Regions from separate parts of the Streptomyces aurantiaciflavus genome, predicted to be linked through region 1. Evidence: riboswitches for the same ligand, from Rfam matches in the RefSeq annotation. Region 1 holds a riboswitch; each other region holds the start of a gene.
The links. Region 1 has a riboswitch for S-adenosylmethionine ahead of thrC (threonine synthase). Riboswitches for the same ligand answer to the same signal wherever they lie in the genome.
Positions count from the first base shown of each region.

Region 2: another riboswitch for S-adenosylmethionine. It lies ahead of ACPT94_RS31590 (aminotransferase class V-fold PLP-dependent enzyme); the one in region 1 lies ahead of thrC (threonine synthase).
Region 3: another riboswitch for S-adenosylmethionine. It lies ahead of ACPT94_RS36070 (amino acid ABC transporter permease); the one in region 1 lies ahead of thrC (threonine synthase).

Region 1 covers NZ_JBNCAQ010000009.1:63,879-68,151, reverse strand. Annotated here, with positions in the region: gene ACPT94_RS12500 (cold-shock protein) at 1-196, opposite strand, end outside; gene ACPT94_RS12495 (ubiquitin-like small modifier protein 1) at 649-924, opposite strand; gene thrC (threonine synthase) at 1,041-2,321, opposite strand; SAM riboswitch class I at 2,340-2,487, opposite strand; gene ACPT94_RS12485 (glucosyl-3-phosphoglycerate synthase) at 2,658-3,602, shown strand; gene ACPT94_RS12480 (alpha,alpha-trehalose-phosphate synthase (UDP-forming)) at 3,708-4,273, shown strand, end outside.
Region 2 covers NZ_JBNCAQ010000032.1:38,527-42,799, forward strand. Annotated here, with positions in the region: gene ACPT94_RS31585 (Lrp/AsnC family transcriptional regulator) at 189-470, shown strand; gene ACPT94_RS31590 (aminotransferase class V-fold PLP-dependent enzyme) at 514-1,890, opposite strand; SAM riboswitch class IV at 2,327-2,443, opposite strand; gene trpD (anthranilate phosphoribosyltransferase) at 2,518-3,582, opposite strand; gene qcrB (cytochrome bc1 complex cytochrome b subunit) at 3,723-4,273, opposite strand, start outside.
Region 3 covers NZ_JBNCAQ010000042.1:52,979-57,251, reverse strand. Annotated here, with positions in the region: gene ACPT94_RS36080 (ABC transporter substrate-binding protein) at 1-172, opposite strand, end outside; gene ACPT94_RS36075 (amino acid ABC transporter ATP-binding protein) at 282-1,064, opposite strand; gene ACPT94_RS36070 (amino acid ABC transporter permease) at 1,061-2,044, opposite strand; SAM riboswitch class IV at 2,399-2,507, opposite strand; gene ACPT94_RS36065 (glutathione S-transferase C-terminal domain-containing protein) at 2,576-3,511, opposite strand; gene ACPT94_RS36060 (putative leader peptide) at 3,652-3,771, opposite strand; gene ACPT94_RS36055 (carbohydrate kinase family protein) at 4,031-4,273, opposite strand, start outside.

The DNA of each region.
Region 1 (4,273 bases):
TGACGCGAACCATGTCGGCCTGCGGGCCCTTCTGGCCCTGCGAGATCTCGAACTCGACCCGCTGGCCCTCTTCCAGGGTGCGGTAGCCGTCCATCTGAATCGCGCTGTAGTGGACGAAGACGTCCGCACCACCGTCGACCGCGATGAAGCCGTACCCCTTCTCCGCGTTGAACCACTTGACGGTGCCCTGAGCCATGCCTAACTCCCCTATTACTGGCCCTTGCACAGATCCACACTTCGCGGACCCGGGTCAGACCTCACCCCCCAGTTGATTGGGGGCGTGCGCCGGAACGCGTCGACCGCGGCTGAATGTATCTGTCCAACTGCCGTCTGCAACAGGTCAATCGGACGAGAATTCCGGACGCCAAGGGTCCGGAATATGGTGAGAATTCCCCCGAATTCAGGGCAAGTCGGGCTCCACAAAGGGAACGAAAGGCGCAAAACACCTGCACACTTTGGCTACTTCTCATCGCATGCGAAGCCGAAATTCCAGGGCGCCCGGCATGCGATGGGCGGCGCGTTCCCCAACTGTACCGCGCTCAACCACACAGAATTGCCCCCTCCGCTTCTCTCACGGAGGGGGCAATTCGATGAACTCTCGGTAATCGCTGTTACCGACGGTTACTACCGGCGGGTACTGAACCTCGGTCAGCCGCCCGCGACCGCCGGAATGATGGACACCCCGGCGCCGTCCGGGGTCGCCGTCTCCAGGCCCTGCTCGAACCGGACGTCGTCGTCGTTCACGTACACGTTGACGAACCGGCGCAGCTTGCCCTGGTCGTCGAGAACGCGCGCGGCGATACCGGTGTGGTTCTTCTCCAGGTCGGCGATGACCTCACCAAGGGTGGCCCCCTCGGCAAAGACCTCGGCCTGACCGCCGGTGTAGGTACGCAGGATGGTGGGGATGCGGACGGTGACGCTCACGATGTGACCTCCGGTCTGTACAGCGCCCCCAGGGGCGCGGGGCTGTGCTCAAGGTGCGGCTACCGCCGCGCGGGCGCGACCAGCCACGCACGGCCCGCAGACGAACAACTACGCGCTTACGCGAGACCAGCTTCCCGGAACGACTCCAGGTTGGGACGAATGGTCGCGGTCAGCCCGGTCCCGGCCACCGCGTCCAGCGTCTTGAGGCCGTCACCGGTGTTGAGGACGACGGTCGTGAGGCTCGGGTCCAGCAGCCCGCTCTCGATCAGCTTCTTCGTGACGCCGACCGTCACACCACCGGCGGTCTCCGCGAAGATCCCCTCGGTCCGGGCGAGCAGCCGGATCGCGTCGACCACCTGCTCGTCGGTCACGTCCTCCACCGCGCCGCCCGTACGCCGCGCGATGTCGAGAACGTACGGACCGTCCGCCGGGTTGCCGATGGCCAGGGACTTGGCGATCGTGTTCGGCTTCTGGGGGCGGACGACGTCGTGGCCGGCCTTGAAGGCGACGGACACCGGCGAGCAGCCCTCGGCCTGCGCGCCGAAGATCTTGTACGGCTTGTCCTCGACGAGCCCGAGCTTGATCAGCTCCTGCAGACCCTTGTCGATCTTGGTGAGCTGCGAACCGGAGGCGATCGGCACCACGATCTGGTCCGGCAGCCGCCAGCCGAGCTGCTCGCAGATCTCGTACGCCAGCGTCTTGGAGCCCTCGGCGTAGTACGGCCGCAGGTTCACGTTGACGAAGCCCCAGCCCTCGCCTGCCGGGTCGCCGATGAGTTCGGAGCAGAAGCGGTTGACGTCGTCGTAGTTGCCCTCGATGCCGACGAGCTCGCCGCCGTAGATCGCGGCCATGACGACCTTGCCCTGCTCCAGGTCGTGCGGGATGAACACGCAGGAGCGGAAGCCGGCGCGGGCGGCGGCGGCGCCGACGGCGCCGGCGAGGTTGCCGGTGGAGGAGCAGGACAGGGTGGTGAAGCCGAAGGCGCGGGCGGCCTCCAGGGCCTGGGCGACGACGCGGTCCTTGAAGGAGTGCGTCGGGTTTCCGGAGTCGTCCTTGACGAAGAGCTTGCCGGCGTCGACGCCGAGCTCGCGGGCGAGGTTGTCGGCCTTGACGAGCTGGGTCCAGCCGGGGTTGATGTTGGGCTTGTCCGCCACGTCGGCCGGGACGGGCAGGAGGGGCGCGTAGCGCCAGATGTTCGCGGGGCCCGCCTCGATGCGCTTGCGGAGCTCCTCCGTGTCGTAGGAGGAGAAGTCGTACGCGATCTCGAGCGGGCCGAAACACTCCTCGCAGGCGAAGACCGGGCCGAGGGGCACGCGGTGGCCGCATTCGCGGCAGCTCAGCGCGGCGGCGGGACCGAGGTCGACGGAGTTGGTGGTGGCAACTGTCTGCGCAGCCATGTGAGGCGAGGCCCTTTCTCCTCATCTTCCTCACGACGCATCTCGCCGTGAGACGGATTTGGCACCTTCCCTAGCCGGGAGCCTCGCCACTTCCGTGTGACAAGAACCGACTGGAGGGTTGCCGGGGCTTCATCGGGCCGTGTCCCTCTGCCCCTCTGGATGAGCGGTATGTGGTTGTGAACGCGGGCGACCCCCGGACATGCGATGGTCATCCGCGTTGTTCAAGACTGTAACCGAAGGCCAGGACAGTTGAGATAGTCGTCCGAACCGCGAGACGGATCACACGGTCACCCTCCGGGCACCGCGTGTGATCACGACAGTGAGGAGCCGCAGACCGTGCTGGAAGAAGTCGAGCGCTGGCTGGCCACCCGCTCCTGGTCCGTGACCGATCGTCCGCTCCACAGGATCCTGGCCGCCAAGCGGGCCTCGGGCCGGTCGGTGTCCGTCGTGCTGCCCGCGCTGAACGAGGAGGAGACCGTCGGCGACATCGTCGCGGTCATCCGTCACGACCTCATGCAGCAGGTCCCGCTCGTCGACGAGCTCGTCGTCGTCGACTCCGGCTCCACCGACCGTACGTCGGAGGTCGCCGCGGCGGCCGGCGCCCGAGTCGTCCACCGGGACACGATCCTCCCCCGGATCCCGAGCGTGCCCGGCAAGGGCGAGGTCCTGTGGCGCTCCCTGCTGGTCACCACCGGGGACATCGTCTGTTTCGTCGACGCCGACCTGAAGGAGTTCTCCTCCGACTTCGTCTCGGGGATCGTGGGCCCGCTGCTCACCGACCCGGACGTCGACCTGGTCAAGGCCATGTACGACCGTCCCCTGCGCGGCGCGGCCGGCCAGGGCGGCCGGGTGACGGAACTGATGGCCCGCCCCCTGCTCAACATGCACTGGCCGCAGCTGGCCGGCTTCGTGCAGCCGCTCGGCGGCGAGTACGCGGCCCGCCGCAGCCTGCTGGAACAGCTGCCGTTCCCCGTCGGCTACGGCGTGGAGCTGGGCATGCTGGTCGACGCGCTGCACCTGGTGGGCCTGGACGCGCTGGCCCAGGTCGACGTCGGCGTACGCAAGCACCGCCACCAGGACGGGCAGGCGCTCGGCCGGATGGCGGCGGCGATCTACCGCACGGCCCAGCTCCGGCTGGCCCGCGGGCACCTCGTCCGTCCCTCCCTCACCCAGTTCGAGCGGGGCGCGGACGGCTTCGAGCCGCGCACCTACTCGGTGGACACGGAGGAGCGGCCGCCGATGGCGGAGATCGCGGAGTACGCGGCCCGCAAGGTCGCGTAGCCGGGCGCGTAACACGGTGGGCAGGCCGTATACGGCTGGATACGACCCGTCCACGCAGTGCATCCGTACGTTTGAGCGGATCCGGACCGGGCTAGGTTGAGGCGTATGGCTTCCACGCACGGTGCTGCTGTTCAGGGTGCTCGAGGTGCTCAGGTGCTGGTCGCGTCCAACCGCGGCCCGGTCTCGTACGCCGTCCGCGAGGACGGTTCGCTGCACGCCAGGCGAGGGGGCGGCGGGCTGGTCTCCGGTCTGTCGGCGATCGGCCCGGACGCGGGCGCCCTCTGGGTCTGCTCGGCGCTCTCCGACGGCGACCGCGAGGCGGTACGGCGTGGGGTGGGCGAGTCCGGGGTGCGGATGCTGGACATCCCGGCGGACGTCCACGCCGACGCGTACAACGGCATCGCCAACTCCGTGCTGTGGTTCATCCACCACCTGCTGTACCAGACCCCGCTGGAGCCGGTCTTCGACGCGGAGTTCCGGCGCCGGTGGGCGTCGTACGAGACGTACAACCGCGCCTTCGCGCAGGCGCTGGCGGAGGAGGCGGCGGACGGGGCGGCCGTCCTCGTCCAGGACTACCACCTCTGTCTGGTCCCAGGCATGCTCCGCGAACTGCGCCCGGACCTGCGCATCGGCCACTTCTCGCACACACCGTGGGCGCCGGTGGACTACTT
Region 2 (4,273 bases), on a different contig from region 1:
AAGGCGGAGGAGGGCGTCGACGCGATGGGGGCCCCTCCCGCGCGAGCGAAGCCGAGCGTGGGGGAGTCGGCAACCGACGACAACGCCGCAGATGGGCGTGCCAAGCCCCGCGTCCGCGGCATGATCCGCCGGACAGGCCCTAAAGTGAAGGCCGCCCCAGCTCCGGCCCCCGAGGGAGAGAACCAGCCGTGATCACCGCGATCGTCCTCATCAAGACCAGCGTGGACCGGATTCCCGAGATCGCGGAGTCGATCGCAGCGCTGGACTCCGTCAGCGAGGTGTTCTCCGTGACCGGGACGTACGACCTGATCGCCATGGTGCGGGTGCGGCAGCACGAGGAGCTGGCGGAGGTCATTCCCGGCCGGATCAGCAAGATTCCGGGCGTGGAGGCGACGGACACGCACGTCGCTTTCCGTACGTACTCGCAGCACGACCTGGAGGCGGCGTTCGCGATCGGCCTGGACTCCTGACCGTCTGAACACCGTCTGAACACCGCCTCCGGAGAAGAGCGCCTCACACCGCCGGGACGCAGCGGCCGTCCTCCGTGCGGTACTGCCACCTGGCGCCGTCCCGGACCAGCTCCTTCACGGCGCCCACGAAACGCTCGACGTGCTCGTCCGGCGTTCCCGCGCCGAAGCTCACGCGGATCGCGTTGAGGGACTTCTCGCCGGGGGCCGCCTCGGGGGCGCCGCACTCGCCCTGGGTCTGCGGGTCGCTGCCGAGGAGGGTGCGGACCAGGGGGTGGGCGCAGAAGAGGCCGTCGCGGACGCCGATGCCGTACTCGGCGGAGAGGGCGGCGGCGAAGTGGGAGCTGTTCCAGCCCTCGACGACGAAGGAGATCACGCCCACGCGCGGGGCGTCGTCGCCGAAGAGGGACAGGACGCGCACCTCGGGGACCTCGGCGAGGCCTTCCCGCACCTTCTCGACCAGGTACTGCTCGCGGGCGACGAGCGTGTCGAAGCCCGCCTCGGTCAGCGCCTTGCAGGCGGCGGCGATGGAGTAGGCGCCGATGACGTTCGGGGAGCCCGCCTCGTGCCGGGCGGCGCTCTCGTGCCACTCCACGTCCACTCCCCCGTCCGCGCGCCGGGTGACCTTGCGGCTGGCGCCACCGCCGGCCAGGTACGGCTCGGCCTCGCGCAGCCAGTCGGCACGGCCGGCCAGGACACCGGAGCCGAACGGGGCGTACAGCTTGTGGCCGGAGAAGGCGACCCAGTCGACGTCGAGGTCGCGCACGCTCACGGGGTGGTGCGGGGCCAGCTGGGCGGCGTCCAGGACGATCCGGGCGCCGTGGGCGTGGGCCGCCGCGGCGAGCTCCCGCACCGGCCACAGCTCGCCGGTGACGTTCGAGGCGCCGGTGACGCAGACCAGGGCGGGACCGTACCCCTCTTGAACGGATGCGGTGCGGTCGGCGAGGGCGCGCTCCAGGGTCTCGACGGCCTGGCGCGGGGTGCGGGGGGCGTCGAGGTAGGTGACCCGGGCGTCCTTCCAGGGCAGCAGCGAGGCGTGGTGCTCGGTCTCGAAGACGAAGACCTGGCAGTCGGCGGGGAGCGCGGCGGCGAGGAGGTTGAGGGAGTCGGTGGTGGAGCGGGTGAAGACCAGCTGGTCGTCGGCTCGGCAGTCGAGGAACTCCGCGACTGTCCTGCGGGCGTTCTCGAAGAGGTCCGTGGAGAGCTGGGAGAGGTAGCCGGCACCGCGGTGGACGCTGCCGTAGTACGGGGCGTAGGCCGCCACGTCGTCCCAGACGCGCTGGAGGGCGGGGGCGCTCGCCGCGTAGTCGAGCGCCGCGTAGGTGACTTCGCCGCCCGTGACGAGCGGGACGGTGACATTACCGCCCAGAACAGGCAGCGGTGCACAAATGGCGCGGGTGGCGGCAGCGGTGGAGACGGACATGGTGAACTCCCGTGAAAGGCAGGCGGATTCACCACGCGAGCACACGTACGCGCAGACACCGCGGGCACGGCTCAGCGTGGGAGAAAAGGTGAAAGGGGATGCGGAGGCGGGGCTCTGCGGCCCCCCTTCGGGGGGCTGTCGGCCCTAGGGCCTGTTGCGAAAGTGGCGCCTGCCGCGCGACGCCCGGCACGCTCCCCCACTGCCTGAAGGGCGTGGGAGGTGCCCCCACTCGCCGCACCGCCCGAAAGCCCGAGTACGCCCAGTACGAGGGCTTCCGAGCGGCACGCCGAGAGCACGCACCGACGGCGACATCAGCCGCTCCGCGGCGGGCGCGCGGCCGCCCTTCGGGCGACGACGCCACTTTCGCAACAGGCCCTAGCGCATTCGCTTGCTCACGGAAGGCTCCTCGACGACCAGGACCCCTGGTGGTACGAGGGGTCCGCGCTTGCCGTGGACCTCGCTGCCCACGACCTGGTCTTCACCCGGGGCACCCCGCCACGGACGGAGGGTTGCCGGACAGTCGGCCGGGGCCTCATGACTGTCACTCATGACCTGAACAGGAACGTACGTGAAGTGATCGCGGTCCCGCAACTCGTGTCCGGATCGCGGGACCGCACCTCGGATGCCCTACGCGTTGCTGGCCGTCACCCAGCGCTCCAGCGCCCGCTTGGCCGCGCCGGAGTCGATGGACTCCGCGGCCTTCGCCATCCCGGCCCGCAGCTGCTCGGTGAGCGGTGCGTCCGTCGGGTCCAGGGCGACCAGCGCGGCCGCCGAGTTCAGCAGGACCGCGTCCCGTACGGGGCCCGTCTCGCCGTCGAGGAGGCGGCGGGCGACCTCGGCGTTGTACGACGGGTCGCCACCGCGCAGGGCCTCCACCGGCACGAGCTCGATGCCGACGTCCCGCGGGTCGAAGGCCTCCTCGGTGACCTTGCCGTCGCGGACGGTCCAGACGCGGGAGGTGGACGTCGTCGTCAGCTCGTCGAGGCCGTCGTCGCCGCGGAACACCAGGGAGGAGTTGCCGCGTTCGGCGAAGACGCCCGCGATGATCGGTGCCATGCGCGGGTCGGCGACCCCGACGGCCTGGGCGCGCACCTTCGCCGGGTTGGTCAGCGGGCCGAGGGCGTTGAACACCGTCCGGATGCCCAACTGGCCGCGGGCGGCGCCCGCGTGACGCAGCGCCGGGTGGAACTTGACGGCGAAGCAGAAGGTGATCCCGGCCTCCTCGGCGACCTCGGCCACCCGCTGGGGGGTGAGGTCCAGGTTGACGCCCAGCCTCTCCAGGACGTCCGAGGAGCCCGACGCCGACGAGGCCGCGCGGTTGCCGTGCTTGACGACCTTCGCGCCCGTGCCGGCCACCACCAGCGCCGACATCGTGGAGATGTTCACCGTCTTCGCGCCGTCGCCGCCCGTGCCGACGATGTCGACCGTACGGCCCGACACCTCGATGACGTTCGCGTGCTCGTACATCGCGCGCACGAGCCCGTTGATCTCCTCGACGGTCTCGCCCTTGGCGCGCAGGGCCACCACGAACGCGGCGATCTGCGCGTCGGTGGCCTCGCCCCGCATGATCCGGTCCATCGCCCAGGCCGTCGCGTCGGCGCTCTGGTCGCGGCCGTACAGCAGGGCGTTCAGCACCTCGGGCCAGGAACGGCCCGCCGCGGTGTCGCCTCCAGCGGGGGTCACAGCGCTCATAAGCCGCTCCTGGGTCAGTCCGGTCCCGCTCTTCGGGACACGCGTCTCAACAGGTCCACCCTATCCAGCCGCGGGCACGGCGAAGGGCCCCGTCCGAACACCGGACGGGGCCCTTCGTCAGTTGCGTGGCGACGCAGTGATCAGTGGTGGCCGTGGCCGCTCGTGATCTCCTTGTACTCCTCGACGGTCGGCTTGGCGATCTGGCTCTCCTCGCCGTAGTACGCCTTGCTCAGCTTGGCGCGGACCTTCTCCGAACGCTTCACCTTGCGCTCGACGCCGTTCTCGTCGACCGTCGGGCCGATCTCGGCCGGCGCGTACTGCTCGTGCGCGGTGAGCGTGTACAGCGCCTCCTGGCTGAGCGGCTCGTGGACCTCGATGTACTCACCGTGCGGCAGGCGCTTGATGGTGCCGGTCTCGCGACCGTGCAGCACCTTGTCCTTGTCGCGGCGCTGCAGGCCGAGGCAGATCCGCTTGGTGATGACGAAGGCCAGGACCGGTCCGACGAAGAAGCCGATGCGGACGAACCAGGTGACCGCGTTGATCGACAGATGGAAGTGGGTGGCGATGATGTCGTTGCCACCACCGACCAGCATGATCATGTAGCCGGTGACCCAGGCGACGCCGAAGGCCGTGCGGGTCGGGGCGTTGCGCGGCCGGTCCAGGATGTGGTGCTCGCGCTTGTCGCCGGTCA
Region 3 (4,273 bases), on a different contig from region 1:
TGGCCGCGCCGTTGGACAGCCGGCCCACGGTGACCGAGCCGGCGGTGTCGGCCGTCGTGGTCGCGGCGTCGCTCTCGCCCCCGCAGGCGGCGAGCCCGGTGGCGAGAGTGGCCACGGCGGTGGCCGCGGTGATGCCGCGTGTCAGGGCGCGTCGGGAGATGTGGAGGGGCATGGCCGTCCTTGTCGTTCGCAGAGGGTGAGGGCAGGGGTGATGGTGACGAGAGGGGTGGGGGTGGTGAGGTGACGTGGGGGAAGCAGTGGTGTCCGGCGGCGCCGGCGGGTCAGAGGACCTTGCTCAGGAAGTCCCGGGTGCGCTCGTGGCGCGGCTTGTCCAGGACCTCGGCGGGCGGGCCCTGTTCGACGATCCGGCCGCCGTCGATGAAGACGACCCGGTCGGCGATCTCACGGGCGAAGCCGATCTCGTGGGTGACGATCACCAGGGTGGTGCCGCTCCTCGCCAGGTCCTTGATGACGGCGAGGACCTCACCGACGAGTTCGGGGTCGAGGGCGGAGGTCGGCTCGTCGAAGAGGATGACCCCGGGGCGCAGCGCCAGGGCGCGGGCGATGGCCACGCGCTGCTGCTGACCGCCCGACAGCTGCCGTGGGTAGGCGGTCGCCTTGTCGCCCAGACCGACCCGGTCCAGGAGTTCGCGGGCGAGTTCCTGGGCCTGCGCCTTGTCGAGCTTCCCGGTGGCCACCGGGGCGGCGGCGACGTTGTCCAGCACGGTCAGGTGCGGGAAGAGGTTGAAGTTCTGGAACACGAAGCCGATGCGGCTGCGCTGGGTCAGGATGATCCGCTCGCTCAGCTCCTTCAGCCGGTCGCCCTGCCGGCGTACGCCGATGAGCTCGCCGTTGACGCTGACGTGGCCGATCTCCGGCTTCTCCAGGTGGTTGACGACCCGCAGCAGGGTGGACTTGCCGGAGCCGGACGGGCCGAGGATCACGGTGACCTCGCCGGGCCGCACCGTCAGGTCGACCCCGTTCAGCACCCGGTGGGTGCCGTACCACTTGTGCACGTCGTGCACCTCGACGGCGGCGGCGTTCTGAGTCGTCTCGGCGGTCATACGGCGGCCTCCCGGCGGATGCGGGCCCGCAGGTCGGTCAGACCGGTCCGCAGCTTCTGCAACGGCGTCGGCGGCAGGGTGCGTGTGGCGCCCCGGGCGTAGTACCGCTCGACGTAGAACTGGATGATCGACACGACGCTGGTGAGGATCAGGTACCAGACGGTGACGACCAGCAGCAGCGGGACGATGTCACCGGGGTAGGTGGAGCCCATCGTCTGCGCGGCCCCGAACAGGTCGAGCAGCGACACGTAGAAGACCAGCGAGGTGCTCTTGACGAGGCCGATGAGCTGGTTGACGTAGTTCGGGGTGATGGAGCGCAGGGCCTGCGGCCAGACGATCCTCCTGAACTGGTAGCCCTTCGGCAGGCCGAGCGCGGCGGCCGCCTCGTGCTGGCCCTGGTCGACGGAGAGGATGCCGCCGCGGACGACCTCGGCCGCGTACGCCGCCTCGTTGAGGCTGAGGCCGACGACGGCGACGACCATGTCGGTGGCGAGCCGGGACTCGTCGAAGGTGAAGAAGGCCGGCCCGAAGGGGACGCCCACGCTGAGTGTCTGGTACAGGGCGCTGAAGTTGTAGAGGAACAGCAGGACCACGATCAGTGGGATCGAGCGGAGCGCCCAGACGTAGGTCCAGCTGACCGCGCGCAGCACCGGGCTCTTCGAGAGCCGGGCCAGGGCGAGCAGGACGCCGCCGAGGAGCCCCAGCACCGCGCTGTAGGCGGCGACTTCGAGGGTGATGAGGAGCCCGTCGAGGATGGTCGGCCGCAGGAACCAGTAGCCGAAACGGTCCCACTGGTAGAAGGGGTTGGTCACCAGGCCATGGACGAACTGGGCGGCCAGGACCAGGACGATCGCGGTGGCGATCCAGCGGCCGGGTCGCCGCAGGGGCAGAACACGCTGTGCTGCAAGAGGCTTTGACGGTGTGTCGGACGGCGGTGGCGCCTCGGCGAGGGACACGGCGGCGCCTGGGGGTTGGCTCATGAGGGGCTCCGGCGGAGTCGGGACGCCCCGGGACACGGCGGACACGCTGTGGCCACGACGGCCGCTCGGCGGCAGGGCGGGACACAGGGAGACGCACGGGCACCGGGGGCTGGGCGGACAAACACACCGCGAGAGCGGTGTTCGTCAGGAACGCGGGACCGCTGTGGGGGACGTCAGCCCCGACAGCGGGCACAGCCCGGTGCGGTACACAGTGCGCTGTTCACACGGAGCAGATCGACTGCCCGGTCGGCGACGAGCAGGTCCGCGGACGGCCGTACGCAGCCCTGGGGGCGGCGCGCGGCCGTCCTGGGAGCTGCGTACATGTCCGTCACCCGTCTCTTCCGGCCCGGTGGGCCCTCGCGCTTACCGAGTCGTCGTCGGTCCGGTCGTCACCTGGGGCACCCCACCGCGGTGCGAGGGTTGCCGGTCAGCAAGCCAGGGCTTGTCGCTGACGCTCATGACCGTTCTGAGCCGTAAGTTAAGACAGCTGCCCGAACGGATGTCAACGTCGGTCCACGAAGTGGACCAGGTTCAGGGGCGGTTGACCTGCGGTCGCGCGCCCGTGTCGGAGGTCGCGTGGGCCGCCCAGTCCAGGATCTGGACGGCGGCTCCCGCGGCCTCCAGGCCCTGGCAGCGGGCGCGGTGGCGGCGGTCGATGCCGTCGAGGTCGAGGTGGGCGCCGAAGGCAGGGTGGGCGGCCAGACGGCGCGCGTAGGCCCACAGGGCGGGGTGGTCGGCGATGCGCTGCACGGCGGCGGCGTCGAGATGGATGCGGTGCACGGTGTCGAGTTGGACGAGAGCGACCCACAACTCGACGTCCGCTGCGGTGACCTGATCCCTGATCAGGTACGTGTGCGTTCCGAGTCCCTGTTCCAGCGCGCCGAGCGTGGCGAGCAGGGTGTCGAGGGCGGCGGCACGCTCCGCCTCCTCGGCGCCGGCCGCTCCGGCGCGCTGCGCGGCCTCCTCGATGCCTCGCGCGCACATCCGCTCGACGGCCTCGATCTCCGACTCGGCGCCGCACGGGTACAGCGTGGCCCGGCCGCCGGCGAACTTCCCCCAGCCTTCGGCCGGGGGGACCCCCAACTCGCTGCGCTCGGCGAGATCGCGGGCGATGTCGGGGCCGTGGGTGGAGACGATCCGCCCGGACCAGTCGTCGCTGAGCACCGGCCCGAGGGCGGGCCCAGTGTAGCGGTGCGCGCTGGCGTCGTAGAGCGGGCGCAGCACGGCATGGCCGCCGTCCGGACAGTCGGGGACCGCGGGCAGGAACGTCATGGGACAGGCCCGGTCGAGGCCGAGGAGGCCATGGGTGACGGCGATGCGCAGCCCGTCGGGATCGGCCGGTGACAGATGGAGGCGGTAGCGGCGCGGCACGGCGTAGTGGCCGCTGCGCGCGTCACGGCCGATCCGGCCCCGGAAGGCGGGGGCGGGGCGGACGGACGGGTGGGCGGCCGACGGTGTGACGGACATGGGTCTCCCCGGGGGCGGGCGCGCGACGGACGCGCGGCGGATGCGACGTCGGACGGGGGCGCGGCTCCGGTCGGCGCGCGCCGGACGGGACGGCGTCCGGGGGACACCGCCGGTGCGGCTCGGCGCGGGGACGGGCCGGTTCAGCCCCGGGGGATCGCGCTGCAGACGCGCAGCAGATCGATGTGGCGGCGGGAGGTGAGAAGGGGCGACGACCATGCCGTGCGGCCTGCTCGGCTGGTGACCGGCTCAAGGCGCCCCATGTTTCCCTACCTGTTCACTAGGATTCCCGGATCCGAGTGTCGATCCGCCTCCGGTCGGCGTCAAGAGGGTGTCCACCAGGTGAATGGGGCCGCTCCCGGGGCGGTGCGTCCGCGACGGACGACGGCCGCACCCGGGCCACCGTCTCGCGCACCGCGTACGGCGGCGGTCGTCGCTCCACGCCGAGTTGCCGCGGCGGCACGAGCGAGCCCCCGCAGTTGTCTGCGGGGGCCTCGTCACGCCCGGAGGTGCGGCCTCACCTCACGGGCGGGTCTTCTGGTGCGCCGCGAACTCGTCGGCGGCGGCCAGGTCGAAGTCCCCGTGGTCGCTGCCGAGCCCCTGCGCGACGAGTGCCGCCGCGGCGCATCCCAGGACGGCCGCGTCCCGCGGCGCGCGCCCCAGGCTCACGCCCCGCAGATAGCCCGCCGAGAAGGCGTCACCGCAGCCGGTGGTGTCGACGACGTCGACCGCGAAGGCGGGCACCGTCTCGCTGCCCTCGCCGGT